DNA from 2 places in the Micromonospora sp. ATLC16 genome. Region 2 is predicted to be linked to the other one. Evidence: riboswitches for the same ligand, from Rfam matches in the RefSeq annotation. Region 2 holds a riboswitch; the other holds the start of a gene.
The links. Region 2 has a riboswitch for thiamine pyrophosphate ahead of AC2CHE_RS13365 (thiamine phosphate synthase). Riboswitches for the same ligand answer to the same signal wherever they lie in the genome.

Region 1 (6,723 bases), on a different contig from region 2:
TGGCCAGGCCCGCCGGGCCAGCAGCCCGGGGTGCACCCCGAACAGCGGCAGCACCGCCAGCTCCACGGCGATCGCGATGGCCGGCGTGACCGGGTCCAGCGTGGCCATCAGCGGAAACGCGAACAACATTGCCGCTGCCAGTTTGGCCACCGGATTGCGCCGGGCCAGCGGCGCGCCCGGCCGGGCGATCGGCTCCAAGGTGATCATCGCGACTCCGGTACCGGGCCGGGGGGAGCGAGGGCCAGCGTACGGTCGGCCAACGCGGCCACGAAGTCGGCGTCGTGGGTGACGGTGACCAGGCCGTGACCGGCGTCGCGCAGATCGGCGAGGAGATCCACCAACTCACGCCAGGTGCGCCGGTCCTGGCCGAAGGTGGGCTCGTCGCAGATGAGCAGGCGGGGCGCGGTGGCCAGGGCGGTCGCCACGCTCAGCCGCCGCGCCTCGCCACCGGAGAGGGTGTACGGGTTGGCGGCGGCGAGCCGATCCAGCCGCAGCCGACTCAACAGTTCCGTGACGCGGTCCTGCACCGCCGATTCGGAGACCCCGGTCCGGCGCGGTCCCAGGGCCAACTCGTCGAAGACCGTACCGGTGACGAACTGGTGCTCGGGATTCTGGAACACCGAGCCGATCCGGCGGGTCAGCGCCGGTGCCCGCCAACGGTGCGGCGCGGTCCGCGAGTCCACTCCGGCCAGTTCCCGGCTCGCCGCCAGCCGCCCGGTGCCGGGCCGGAGGAGTCCGCCGAGCAGCAACGCCAGGGTGGACTTCCCGGCACCGTTCGGCCCGAGCACCGCGAGCGCCTCACCGGCGCGTACGGTCAGGTCGGTGGCGGCCAGCCGGGGTGGCTGACCGACCTGTTCGGCGGTGAGCAGCGCCTCGCCGGCCGGGCCGGCGGCCCGGCGCGGCGGGATCTCCCGGCCGGGCACCCAGACCCCCTCGGCGGCGAGGGCGTCGCCGTGCGCGGCGAAGACCGCCTCCGGTGGGCCGTCGGCGCGGACCCCGCCACCGGGTTCGAGCACCACCACCCGGTCTACCAGGGGCAGCGCCTCGGCGACCCGGTGTTCGACCAGGATCAGGGTGGTGTCGGCGTCCACCGCCCGGGCGAGCGCTGCGCGGATCAGGGCGGCACCGGCCGGGTCGAGGTTGGCGGTGGGCTCGTCCAGCAGCAGCAGGCCGGGACGCAGCGCCAGCACCCCGGCCAGGGCGAGGCGCTGCTGTTCGCCGCCGGAGAGCGCCGCGGTGGGCCGGTCCCGGTGGTACGGGAAACCGACCCGGTCCAGTGCCCCGTCCACTCGCGGCCAGATCTGTCCGGCCGGCACGCCCCGGTTCTCCAGCCCGAACGCCACGTCGTCGCCGCTGCGGGCCATGACGAGCTGGGACTGCGGGTCCTGGAAGACGATGCCGACCCGGTCCCGGGCCTCGCCGACCGGCCGGCCGTCGATCTCGATGGCGCCTTCCCGCTCCCCGGAGTCCTCGGGCAGCAGCCCGGCCAGCGCCGCCAGCAACGTGCTCTTGCCCGCCCCCGACGCCCCCAGCAGCAGCACCCGCTCACCGCGCTCCACCCGCAGCTCAACCCCACGCACCGCCCAGCCACGCCTGCCGGCATGCCGCCACCCGAACCCCCGCACCCCCACCCCGTCACCCATTCCACCCTCCTTCCTCCCTGTTGATCATGAGGTTGACGGTTGATCTGGAGATCAACTTGGCCGTCAACCTCATGATCAACCTGAATGGCTTCGGGTCAGACGAGGGGGCGTTCGCGGGCGGCGGGGAAGCGGTCGAGGGCGCCGGTGCGGGTGAGGGCGCGGGTGAGGGCGTACGCGCCGGCGCCGGCGATTGCGGTGGCGCTGATGATGGTGAGCGCGGCGTAGGGCAGGCGGTAGGTGGCGATGTCGCGTTCGGCGTTCCAGTAGACGAAGTCGAAGATCGCCGCGCTCAGGCCGGTCAGCGCGCCGGCCAGCAGGGCGGCCGGCAGTCGGTAGGACCGGTACCGGAAGGCGGCGAAGGCCAGTTCGGCGCCGAGACCCTGCATCAGGCCCTGCAGCAGGACGATGGTGCCCCACTGGTTGCCCAGCAGGGCCGAGACGATCGCCGCCAGCAGTTCGCAGTACAGCGAGGCGCCGGGCTTGCGGATGACCAGGCCGCCGAGCACGGCCGGCACCAGCCAGACACCGTAGATGAGGGTCTGTGCCGGCGGGAAGAAGCTGAAGGCGCCCTCGGTGGCGCTCCACACCACGCCCCAGGCCCAGAAGATGACGCCGAAGGCGACGGCGATGACCGACGCCACCACGATGTCGATGGTGCGCCAGCGGTTGTTGTCGGTGGTCTGCACGATGATTGCTCCCAGTCCAGATGCGAACCAGGCAAGACGCACGCCCCGGCCGGCGGCGCCGAACGGTGGCGGGCTGGAGGTGGACCGAACTCCCTGCGCTGGCATTACCCAGATCAGGTGCGGAGGGTCTGCGGGCGGACCCGCACTCTCAGCGCTGTGCGCTCCCCTGTCGGAGGTGTTGTCTGTCCCGCCGACGCTAACACCACGGAAGATCCACCGGCAATGTGATCTGCCCAGGTCACGACGGGTGCTCGCATCCGGCTGGTCTGGTGGGCCGGTAGGCCGGCGAGTTCGGCCGAATCTGTGACATCCATCGACGTCATCCGCAACGAACGGTAATCTCAGTCCGCCGATCCGCCACGGCCGAAGGATGACGGGTGACCACAGACACTGACCGGGCCGTGCCGGATGACCCGGAGGGCCGGGCCTCGCCCGGGGGCATCGACACCGAAACCGTCCTGCGGACCCTGCCGCGGCCGAGCCGCCCCGGCGCTGGCTCGGTGACCGGATCGGCTCGGTGGAGGTCCTGGCGGCGCTGCTGATCATCCTGATCATCTTTCGGGAGCCGATCGCCGCCGCCCTGGACGATCCCCGCATCCAGACCTGGACCACCGTCTTCGTCTCGATCATGGTGCAGGCGGTGCCGTTCCTGGCCTTCGGAGTGCTGCTCTCCGCCGTGATCGCGGTCTTCGTACCCCGATCCTTCTGGGCGAAGGCGTTGCCCCGACACCCGGCGCTGGCGGTGCCGGCAGCCAGCGCGGCCGGGGTGGTGCTGCCGGGCTGCGAATGCGGCTCGGTGCCGATCGCCGGGTCACTGATCCGGCGGGGCGTCACCCCGGCCGCCGCGCTGGCGTTCCTGCTCGCCGCCCCGGCGGTCAACCCGATCGTGCTCACCGCCACCGCGGTCGCCTTCCCGAACAACCCCGAGATGGTGCTTGCCCGGGGCGTCGCCAGCCTGATCGTCGCCATGATCATGGGTTGGCTCTGGCTGCGGCTCGGGCGTACCGAATGGATCAGGATGCCGCGCCGGCCGGAACTGGACGACGCGTCCCGGGGCCGGGCCTTCTGGGCCGCCGTCCGTCACGACGTGACCCACGCCGGTGGTTTCCTGGTGCTCGGCGCGATGGCCTCCGCCAGCATCAACGTGCTGGTGCCGGAGCGGTGGTTGCAGACCCTGGCCGACAACGCGTGGCTGTCGATCCTGGCGCTGGCGTTGCTCGCCGTGCTGCTCTCGCTCTGTTCGGAGGCCGACGCCTTCGTCGCCGCCTCGCTGTCCCAGTTCTCGCTCACTTCCCGGCTGGTCTTCCTGGTGGTGGGGCCGATGGTCGATCTCAAGCTGATCTCGATGCAGGCCGGCGTGTTCGGCCGCCGCTTCGCGTTCCGGTTCTCGCCGACCACCTCCGTGGTGGCCGTGCTGATCGCCGCCGGCGCCGGGGCGGTGCTGCTGTGAACCGGCAGGCGCAGGCGGTGATCCTGTTGCTGCTCGGCGGCGCGGTGATCCGGGCCAGCATCACCGACCTCTACCTGCGCTACGTCAAGGAGGGCCTGCGTCCCTTCCTGATCGCCGCCGGCCTGCTGCTGATCGCCGCCGCGATCATGACGCTCTGGTACGAGCTGCGCCCGCCGGCCCCCCGCACGTTGGCCACGGCCGGTGGCCCCGGCGGCGCTCCCGCCGGTGACGCACCGGTCGGTGGCGACGATGCTGTCTCGGTCGGTGGCGGCACTGGCGTACCAGCCGGCGGCTCCGGCGTCGACCACGACGGCCACGGGCACGCCCACCACGAGCCGCGGGTCGGTTGGCTGCTGATCCTGCCTGTGCTCGGCCTGCTGCTGGTCGCCCCGCCGGCCCTCGGGTCGTACGCGGCGGGCCAGGCCGGCACGGCGCTGGGCAGTCAACAGCAGTCGGACTATCCGCCGCTGCCCGAGGGTGACCCGGTGCAGGTCAGCGTCCTGGACTACGCCTCCCGGGCGCTGTTCGACCGGGGTACGTCGATCGGCGATCGGCGGGTGCAGCTCACCGGCTTCATCGCCACCGGCGCGGACGGCCAGCCGATCCTGGCCCGGATGGTGCTGTCCTGCTGCGCCGCCGACGGCCGCCCGGTCAAGCTCGGGTTGACCGGTGACGTGCCGGCTGGGCTGCCCGACGACAGCTGGGTGGAGGTGACCGGCCACTACAGTGACCGGCTCGGCCGGGATCCGGTGAACGACGCCGAGATCCCCTACCTTGAGGTCGAGTCCTGGCGGCAGGTGCCCGCCCCCAAGCGCCCGTACGACTAGTCAGGCCCGACCTCGGGCGAGCCCTTCGAGGGCGTTGCCGTCGTTGCTGGATTGACCATGATGCTGGCGCCGCTCGTCCGGCGCGGTGCAGGGCGCTCGGTAGGCTGCCGGTATGCGTATCGAGGCCCGGGGTCTGCGGTTCGACCTCGCCACCGGCGGTCCGGAGCAGGGCGAACCGGTGCTGCTGCTGCATGGGTTCCCGCAGCACTCGGGCGAGTGGGACGGGGTCCGGCCGACCCTGCACGCGGCGGGTCTGCGCACTTACGCCCTGGACCAGCGGGGCTACTCCCCGCAGGCCCGGCCCGGACCGGTCGAGGCGTACCGGCTGGGGGAACTGGTCGCCGACGCGGCGGCGGTGCTGGACGCCCTCGGGGTGCCCGCCGCCCACGTGGTCGGGCACGACTGGGGGGCGGTCGTCGGGTGGGCGCTGGCCGCCACCCACCCGGACCGGGTACGGACCCTGACCGCGGTCTCCGTGCCGCATCCGGCGGCCATGGCGTACGCGTTGACACACGACCCGCAGCAGAAGGCGCGCTCGGCGTACATGGTGCTGTTCCGGAAGCCGGGGGTGGCGGAGAAGACGTTGCTGGCGCTCGGTGCGGCCGGGCTGCGGCGGCTGCTGCATGGCGTCGGCGACGGTGCCCGGGTGGCCGCGTACGCCGATCCGATGCGCGAGCCGGGTGCGCTGACCGCCGCGTTGAACTGGTACCGGGCGATGTCGAAGGCCGATCTGGCGGCGATCGGCCCGGTGCCGGTGCCCACCACCTTCGTCTGGAGTGACGGTGACGTCGCCATCGGGCGGGTGGCCGCGCAGGCGTGCGCCGCACACGTGACCGGTGACTTCCGATTCGTCGAACTGGCCGGGATCACCCACTGGATCCCGGACGAGGCGCCGACGGCGCTGGCCGAGGCGATCCTGGCCAGGGTGCGCCCGGCGGCCTGAGGGCGGAGAGCGGGCACGGGGGATGCTGAACCTGTTTTGGTTCGCACCCGGTGGGGCATCAGCGATGCCGCCGGCAACGAGGGCCGGCGGAGCCCCGGAGGTCCGCAGTGTCGAAGGAACCCGAGAAGCAGCGGTGGCAGCGCAACTTCGCCGACCTGCTACAGGAATTGCGGGTCGCGCAGACCGGCGTGCAGATCCTCTTCGCCTTCCTGCTGACCCTGCCGTTCAGCGCCGGTTTCGACGACACCACCCAGTTTCAGCGGGACGTCTACATCGTCGCGCTGCTGGCCGCGGCCGGCGCCACCGCGATGATCATCTCGCCGGTGGCGTTCCACCGGGCGCTGTTCCGAAAGGGCCGCAAACCGGAACTGGTGCGCTTCGCCCACCGGATGGCCAGCGGCGGTCTCGGCTTCATGCTTGTCGCGATGGTGAGTTCGGTGCTGCTGATCACCGACTTCGTGCTCGCCCGACCGGTCGCCTTCCTGCTCAGCGGCGTCGCCGGGCTGTGGTTCCTGAGCTTCTGGATCTTCCTGCCGTTCGCCCGTCGCAACTGGGGTGACGAAGACATCGACGACGACGAGGACCCGAGCGGCCTGAACCAGGGCTGAGCCGGCCGCCATGAAGTTGTTGTCGCGACGCACCGATGTCGATGACAACAACTTCATGATCGACGCCTGAGGTGGGTGGCAGAGGGCGGGGGAGGGGCTGGGTGGGGAGGTCAGGGGGATTGGGGGTCGCGGAGGCCGAGGCGGCGGAGTTCGAGGGCGGCCAGGGCGTTGACTGTGGTGTCGTCGCCTCGGCGCCACGCTTCGGCCACGTCGGGGGCGATCCGGGTGAGCTTGCGCAGCGGTTGGCCGGCCAGGGCGCGCAGGGCCAGCAGATCCCGGCCGGCGGGTGCGGCGGCCAGCGCCGCCGCCGAGCCGGCCCGGCGCATCCAGCGCACCCGCAGCGGCAGCCAGCCGAACACCACCAACCCGAGCGGCACGATCAACAGCCCGACGGCCAGTGCCAACGCCAACTGGTCGACCAACTCCTGCTGGTCGCGGCCGGCCTCGGCGAGCGAGCGGGCGGCGTCGGCCGCCCGCTCGAAGGGGGCGGTCAGCTCATCGCCGACCAATGGCACCCGGCCGACCTTGCCGCCGGCCTCGGCGAGGTTGTCGGCAAGTCCGCCGCC
Region 2 (6,723 bases):
TCCGGTAGCCGATGTCGGTGCCGGTCACCTCGGTCAGTTCGGCGGCGAACCCGGGCCAGCGGCCGGCCGACTCGGTAAGCAGGGCGGTCAGCTCCCGCTCGCCGAAGTACGCCTCGGCGACCGGTGCCAGCATGCCGGCGGCCACATGCGAGGCACCCGACCCGGGCGCCGGATCGTGCACGACCACCCGCAATCCGCGCGCCGCGCACCGCCAGGCGACCGCCCACCCGATCGGCCCGCCCCCCACGACTGCCACGTCGGGCCGGTGCTGCGGCGCCACATCGCCGGTGGCGGGGCACCCGGTCAACATGTCAGCGTCCGAACCAGCTCGGCGGCGACGCGGGCGGGATCGGTGGCGCCGGAGAGCGCACCGACCACCGCCACCCCGTACGCGCCAGCGGCCCGCAACTCGGGCACGTCCGCCGCCGTCACCCCACCGATGGCGATCACCGGTACCTCGACCGACTCGGCCACCGCCCGAACACCGGCCGCGCCGATCGGCGGTGGCAGCCCGTCCTTGGTGGCGGTGGCGCGGCACGGTCCCACGCCCAGGTAGCTAGCTCCGGCGGTGACCGCGGCGAGCGCGGTTGCCGGTTCCCGCGCGGTGGCGCCCAGCACCGCCGTCGGGCCGAGCACCTCCCGGGCCGCCGCCACGGGCAGGTCGTCGGTACCTACGTGACCACCGGCGGCGCCGGTGGCCAAGGCCACGTGCAGTCGGTCGTTGACCAGGCAGGGCACCCCGTACGGCGTGACCAGGGCCAACACCTGCCGGGTCAGCTCGTACGCCTGCCGGTCGGTGGCGCTGTCCTCGACGCGGACCTGCACCACCAGTTGCTTGTGGGCCGCCGGGAGCACGGCCCGGAGCACGGCGAGCGGATCCCGCCCGGGTCGGGTGTCGGTGATCAGATGCAGTCGCCCCAGGGACGGCACGGCAACACTCCTCCCTGCGCCGGCATTACCCGGATCAGGTTCGACGGTCGGGGGCTCACAGCCCCCCTCTCAGCCCGGTACACCGGGCTCCCGTGGGTTCGTTGGGTGTCACCGTACGTCGTTTCGCCGGCTCCGCCAAGCCCGTCCTGCGCCGCCGGCAGGGGGCGCGGGCTGCCCGGTCATGCCGACTCGCAGCAGCACGGCGACCAGAAGAAGACACCGATATGTAGCGACTCACACCAATACAAGATTGCTCGTTACCAAAACGTTACAAGGTTTCACCTTGCTCGAACCTAGATTCACTAACGCAAATTAAGTGATCGGATCGGCTTGTCGCCACCCAGACCTCGCTCGTCAGGTATGGGCGCTCGGACCGACGCGGAGTGACCACCGCCGCCACTCCGAACCGTCCCACGGACAGAGGAGATCTTCGTGCCCCGACCCAGTCGGCGGCGAGCCCCGCTCGCCGCATTGACCGTGGCGCTACTCGCCCTTGTACTCATCCTGGCCGCCGCACCGGCCCCGATCGCCGGCACCGCCGCCGCCCAGGCCGCCCGCCCCACCGATCCGGTCGCCGCGGCGGAGGCGGAGCCGTACTCCGTCCTGGTCTTCTCCAAGACCGCCGGATTCCGCCACGACTCCATCCCGGCCGGCATCAGCGCGATCCAGCAACTCGGCACGGCGAACGGGTTCACCGTCACCACCACCGAGGACGGCGCCGCCTTCACCGACACCAACCTCGCCAGGTTTCAGGCGGTCATCTGGTTGTCGACCACCGGTGACGTCCTCAACGCCAGCCAGCAGGCGGCCTTCGAGCGCTACATCCGCGCGGGTGGCGGATACGTCGGCGTGCACGCCGCATCCGACACCGAGTACGACTGGGCCTGGTACGGCCAACTGGTCGGCGCCTACTTCAACAACCACCCGGCCAACCAGACGGCCACGGTGAAGGTCGAGGACACCACCCACGAGTCGACCCGGCACCTGCCGGACCGGTGGTCCCGATACGACGAGTGGTACAACTTCCGTACCAACCCCCGCGCCCGTCAGGTGCAGGTGCTGGCCTCGCTCGACGAGCGCAGCTACAGCCCGGGCAGCGGGGCGATGGGGCACGACCACCCGATCGCCTGGTGCCAGAACTTCGACGGCGGCCGGTCCTGGTACACCGGTGGCGGGCACACCCAGGAGTCCTTCACCAACGCCGAGTTCCGGCAACACCTGCTCGGTGGTATCCAGACCGCGGCCGGGGCGGTGCACGCCGACTGCGGCGCCGGCCGGGCCGCCAACTTCGAGAAGGTGACGCTGGACAGCAACACCAGCAACCCGATGGAGCTGGACATCGCCCCCGACGGCCGGGTCTTCTACATCGAACGCGACGGTCGGGTGCAGATCATCAAGCCGGACACCGGCCAGACGGTCACCGCGCTGCGGCTGAGCGTCTTCGCCGGCAACGAGGACGGCCTGCTGGGCATCCGACTCGACCCCGACTTCGCCAGCAACGGGTGGGTCTGGCTCTACTACGCCCCGAGCGCGGGCGGCTCCCGCAACCACCTGTCCCGGTTCACCGTCACCGGGGACACGATCGCCCCGTCGAGCGAGCGGGTCGTCCTGGAGGTGCCCACGCAGCGCAACACCTGCTGCCACATGGGCGGGACGATGGTCTTCGACTCGGCCGGCAACCTGTACCTGGCCACCGGGGACAACACCAACCCCTTCGAGTCCGGTGGCTACAGCCCGCTGGACGAGCGCTCCGGCCGGTCGGACTACGATTCCCAGCGCACCGCCGCGAACACCAACGACCTGCGCGGAAAGGTGCTCCGGATCCGGCCGCAGGCCGACGGCACGTACACCATCCCGGCCGGCAACCTCTTCGCCCCGGGCACCGCGCGGACCCGGCCGGAGATCTACGCGATGGGCCTGCGCAACCCGTTCCGGGTGGGCATCGACCCGGTCACCGACGTGCTCTACGTCGCCGACTACGGCCCGGATGCCACCACCACCAACCCGAACCGGGGCCCGGCGGGCCTGGTGGAGTGGAACATCGTCGACCGGCCCGGCAACTTCGGCTGGCCGTACTGCCACGGGTCGAACCAGGCGTACAACGACTACCAGTTCCCGTCCGGCCCGAGCGGATCGAAGTTCAACTGCGCCGCGCCGGTGAACAACTCGCCGAACAACACCGGCCTGACCAACCTGCCAGCGGCCATCCCGGCCACCGTCGACTACGGCTACAACGGTGACTCCCGGTACCCGGAGATCGGCGGCGGCGGCGCGCCCATGGCCGGACCGGTCTACCGGTACGACCCGTCGATCTCGTCCCGCCGCCAGTGGCCGGCGTACTTCGACGGCAAGGCCATGTTCGGCGAGTGGAACCAGTCGCGGATGTACACCATGCAGGTCAGCCGGGACGGCAAGTCCCTCGTCGACATCAACCGGATCCTCGACCAGATGACCTTCGTCCGGCCGATGGACTTCGAGTTCGGCCCCGACGGCGCGCTGTACCTGATCGAGTGGGGCAGCGGCTTCGGCGGCGACAACGACAACTCCGGCGTCTACCGGATCGACTACACCGCCGGTGCCCGCGCCCCGATCGCGGTCGCCTCGGCGAACCCCACCACCGGAGCGCCACCGCTCGCCGTCACCTTCTCCAGCGCCGGCTCACGCGACCCCGACGGCGGAGCACTCACCTACGCCTGGACGTTCGGCGACGGCGGCACCTCCACCCAGGCCAACCCGACCCACACGTACACCGAGTCCGGCAGCTACACGGCGCAGCTCCGGGTGACCAACCCGGCGGGACGGAGCGCGGTGGCGAACGTGCCGATCACCGTCGGCAACACCGCACCGACCGTCACCATCGAGTTCCCGCCGGACGGTGGCTTCTTCGACTGGGGTGACCAGGTCGCCTACACCATCAAGGTCACCGACCCGGAGGACGGGACGATCGACTGCGACGACGTCGAACTCCAGGTCCTGCTCGGCCACGACGAGCACGCCCACCCGCTGGAGCGGCACACGGGCTGCACCGGCACGGTGCAGACCCAGCTCGCCGACGGTCACGGCGAGGAGGCGAACGTCTTCACCGTGCTGGAGGCGACCTACACCGACAAGGGCGGGTCCGACGGGGCCGAGCCGCAGACCGGCCGGGCGCTTGTGGTCCTTCAGCCGAAACACACGCAGGCCGAGTACTACTCCGCCACCGGGCGGGTGGCAGGCGCCACCGGGGGCGGCACCGCCGGAGTGGAGCGGGAGACCACCGGTGACACGGCCGGCGGTGGGCAGAACATCGGATTCATCGAGGACGGCGACTGGTGGTCGGTGAGTCCGGCCAGTCTGACCGGCCTCACCTCGATTCGGTTCCGGGTCGCCTCGGCAACCTCCGGTGGCCGCATCGAGGTACGCGCCGGGGCCGCGGACGGGCCGCTGATCACCACCGCCACCGTGACCGGCACCGGAGGGTGGCAGACGTACACCGACGTCACGGCGCAGATACCCAACGGCGCCGCCGCGGAGGGTGCGTTGTACTTCGTCGCCCGGGATCCGAGCGGCGGCTCCGGCACCCTGTTCAATGTCAACTGGTTGGACTTCGTCGGCCCCGGAGTGAGCGGCAACGCCCCGCCTGCGGTCACCGCCTCGGCCACCCCGACCAGCGGGACCGCGCCGCTGGCCGTGACCTTCACCGGTACGGCGACCGACCCGGACGGGGACACCCCCCTGACGTACGCCTGGGACTTCGGCGACGATGCGACCGCGAACACGCTCAACGCCACCCACACGTACACCACGCCGGGCAGCTACACCGCCACCCTGACGGTCACCGACAGCCGGGGCGCGCGGGGGCAGGCAAGCGTGCCGATCCGGGTCGACGGGGCGGGCAACCCCTGCCAGGCGGAGCCCGGACCGCAACGGTCCGACGAGTTCACCGGCACCTCGTTGGACCGCCAGCGATGGACCAGCGTGGTGCGCGGGAACGAGTCGTACTCCCTCTCCGACGGTTCGCTGCGGTTGCCCACCTCGGCGGGTGACCTGTACGGCACCCGCAACGACGCCACCAACCTGGTGCTCCAGCCCGCACCCAGCGGGGCCTGGCAGGCGACCACCCGGGTCACCGTGCCGGTCCGGGCCGACTACCAGCAGGCCGGTCTGGTCGTCTACGGCGACGACGACAACTACGCCAAGCTGGACCTGCTCTACGGTGGCGGCCGCCGGGTGGAGTTCGTCAGGGAAAGCGCCGGGACGCCGCGCAACGAGAGCACGGACTCCACCGCGGCTCCCACCGGTGACACCATCCACCTGCGACTGACGAGCGACGGGACGAACCTGACCGCCGCCTACTCGACCGACGGGCAGACCTTCACCGCGGTCGGCCGGTCCGCCACGCTGGCCGGGATCAGCAACCCCCGGATCGGCCTCTTCGCCCTCAACGGTGGCACCACGGCGGAGGTGGTGAACGCCCAGTTCGACTGGATCCGGATCACCCCGGACGCCACCACGGGCACCGTCACGCCGTCCGACGAGTTCACCGGCGACAGCCTGGAGAAGTGCCGGTGGAACGCCGTCGTACGGGAGGACTCGACCCACTACCGGGTGACCGACGGCGCGCTGCGCATCGACGTGCCGAACGGTGACATCTACGGCACCGGCAACACCGGGCCGACGAACTTCATCCTCCAGAACAGCCCGGCCGGGAACTGGACGATGCAGACCCGGGTCGACGGCAGCCTGTTCGACGAGCAGTACCAGCAGGCGGGCCTGCTGGTGTACGCCGACGACGACAACTACCTGAAGTTCGACTACCTGACGGACAACGCGGCCGGTCAGGCGGTCTCGCGACGGATCGAGTTCCGCAGCGAGGTCGCCGGGGCGGTGCAGAGTACGCAGCCCCAGGCGACCGGCCTGACCCAGGGCATCTGGCACCTGCGGCTGGCACGCAGCGGAAACACCTTCTCCGCCGCGTACTCGGCCGACGGCACGAGTTGGACGACCCTGCAGACGTTGACGAGCACTGCGGTCGGTGCGACCCCGAGGGTGGGCCTGTTCACTCTCGGCGCCAACCAGACCGCCTCGAAGACGGCCGCGTTCGACTACTTCCGACTCACGCCCGGGTAGCTGGACTGGCTCGCCGACCCACGACTGCCGGCCCGTACCTCTGCCCGAGGTGCGGGCCGGCAGCCGTGGTGGTTTGGGCGGGCTGTACGGGAATGTCACTTGCGTTTATCGAAACGTTATCCATCGAAGTCTTGCCATTAATCGTTTCAACGGAATTAATTTGTTCAGCGACTCGACATAAATGCTGGGACGGCCCCCTTCGGCAACGGGGTCGGACCGGCACCACCCGGGACGGTCTTCGGCGGGCCGACCCCGTGCCCCCTGTCCAGCAAGGACAAAGGAGACCGGAGTGCCCCGAACACCCCTTGCCCGTGCACCCCTGACCGCCGCGATCCTCTCCCTCGGCCTCGCCGCGACCATGCTCCTGGCGGCCCCTGCCGCCCAGGCCGCGCCGGCCCCCGTCGCCCAGGCCGTTCCGGAGGCCGCCGCCGAGACATTCTCGGTGCTGGTCTTCTCCAAGACCGCCGGCTTCCGCCACGACTCCATCCCGACCGGCATCGCCGCCATCCAGGAACTCGGCGTGGAGCACGGTTTCACCGTCGACACCACTGAGGACGGCGGCGCGTTCACCGATGCCAACCTGGCACAGTACCGAGCCGTCATCTGGCTCTCCACCACCGGAGACGTGCTGACCGCCGACCAGCAGGCGGCGTTCGAGCGCTACATCCAGGCCGGTGGCGGCTA

Region 1: another riboswitch for thiamine pyrophosphate. It lies ahead of AC2CHE_RS12200 (ECF transporter S component); the one in region 2 lies ahead of AC2CHE_RS13365 (thiamine phosphate synthase).

The regions. Positions count from the first base shown of each region.
Region 1 is NZ_JBXUOW010000022.1:67,622-74,344, forward strand. It holds gene AC2CHE_RS12190 (energy-coupling factor transporter transmembrane component T family protein) at 1-207, opposite strand, end outside; gene AC2CHE_RS12195 (ABC transporter ATP-binding protein) at 204-1,643, opposite strand; gene AC2CHE_RS12200 (ECF transporter S component) at 1,739-2,329, opposite strand; TPP riboswitch at 2,402-2,507, opposite strand; gene AC2CHE_RS12205 (permease) at 2,838-3,779, shown strand; gene AC2CHE_RS12210 (TIGR03943 family putative permease subunit) at 3,776-4,606, shown strand; gene AC2CHE_RS12215 (alpha/beta fold hydrolase) at 4,719-5,549, shown strand; gene AC2CHE_RS12220 (DUF6328 family protein) at 5,657-6,157, shown strand; gene AC2CHE_RS12225 (hypothetical protein) at 6,268-6,723, opposite strand, start outside.
Region 2 is NZ_JBXUOW010000026.1:163-6,885, forward strand. It holds partial or broken gene AC2CHE_RS13360 (FAD-dependent oxidoreductase) at 1-310, opposite strand, end outside; gene AC2CHE_RS13365 (thiamine phosphate synthase) at 304-930, opposite strand; TPP riboswitch at 925-1,034, opposite strand; gene AC2CHE_RS13370 (ThuA domain-containing protein) at 1,363-6,039, shown strand; gene AC2CHE_RS13375 (ThuA domain-containing protein) at 6,329-6,723, shown strand, end outside.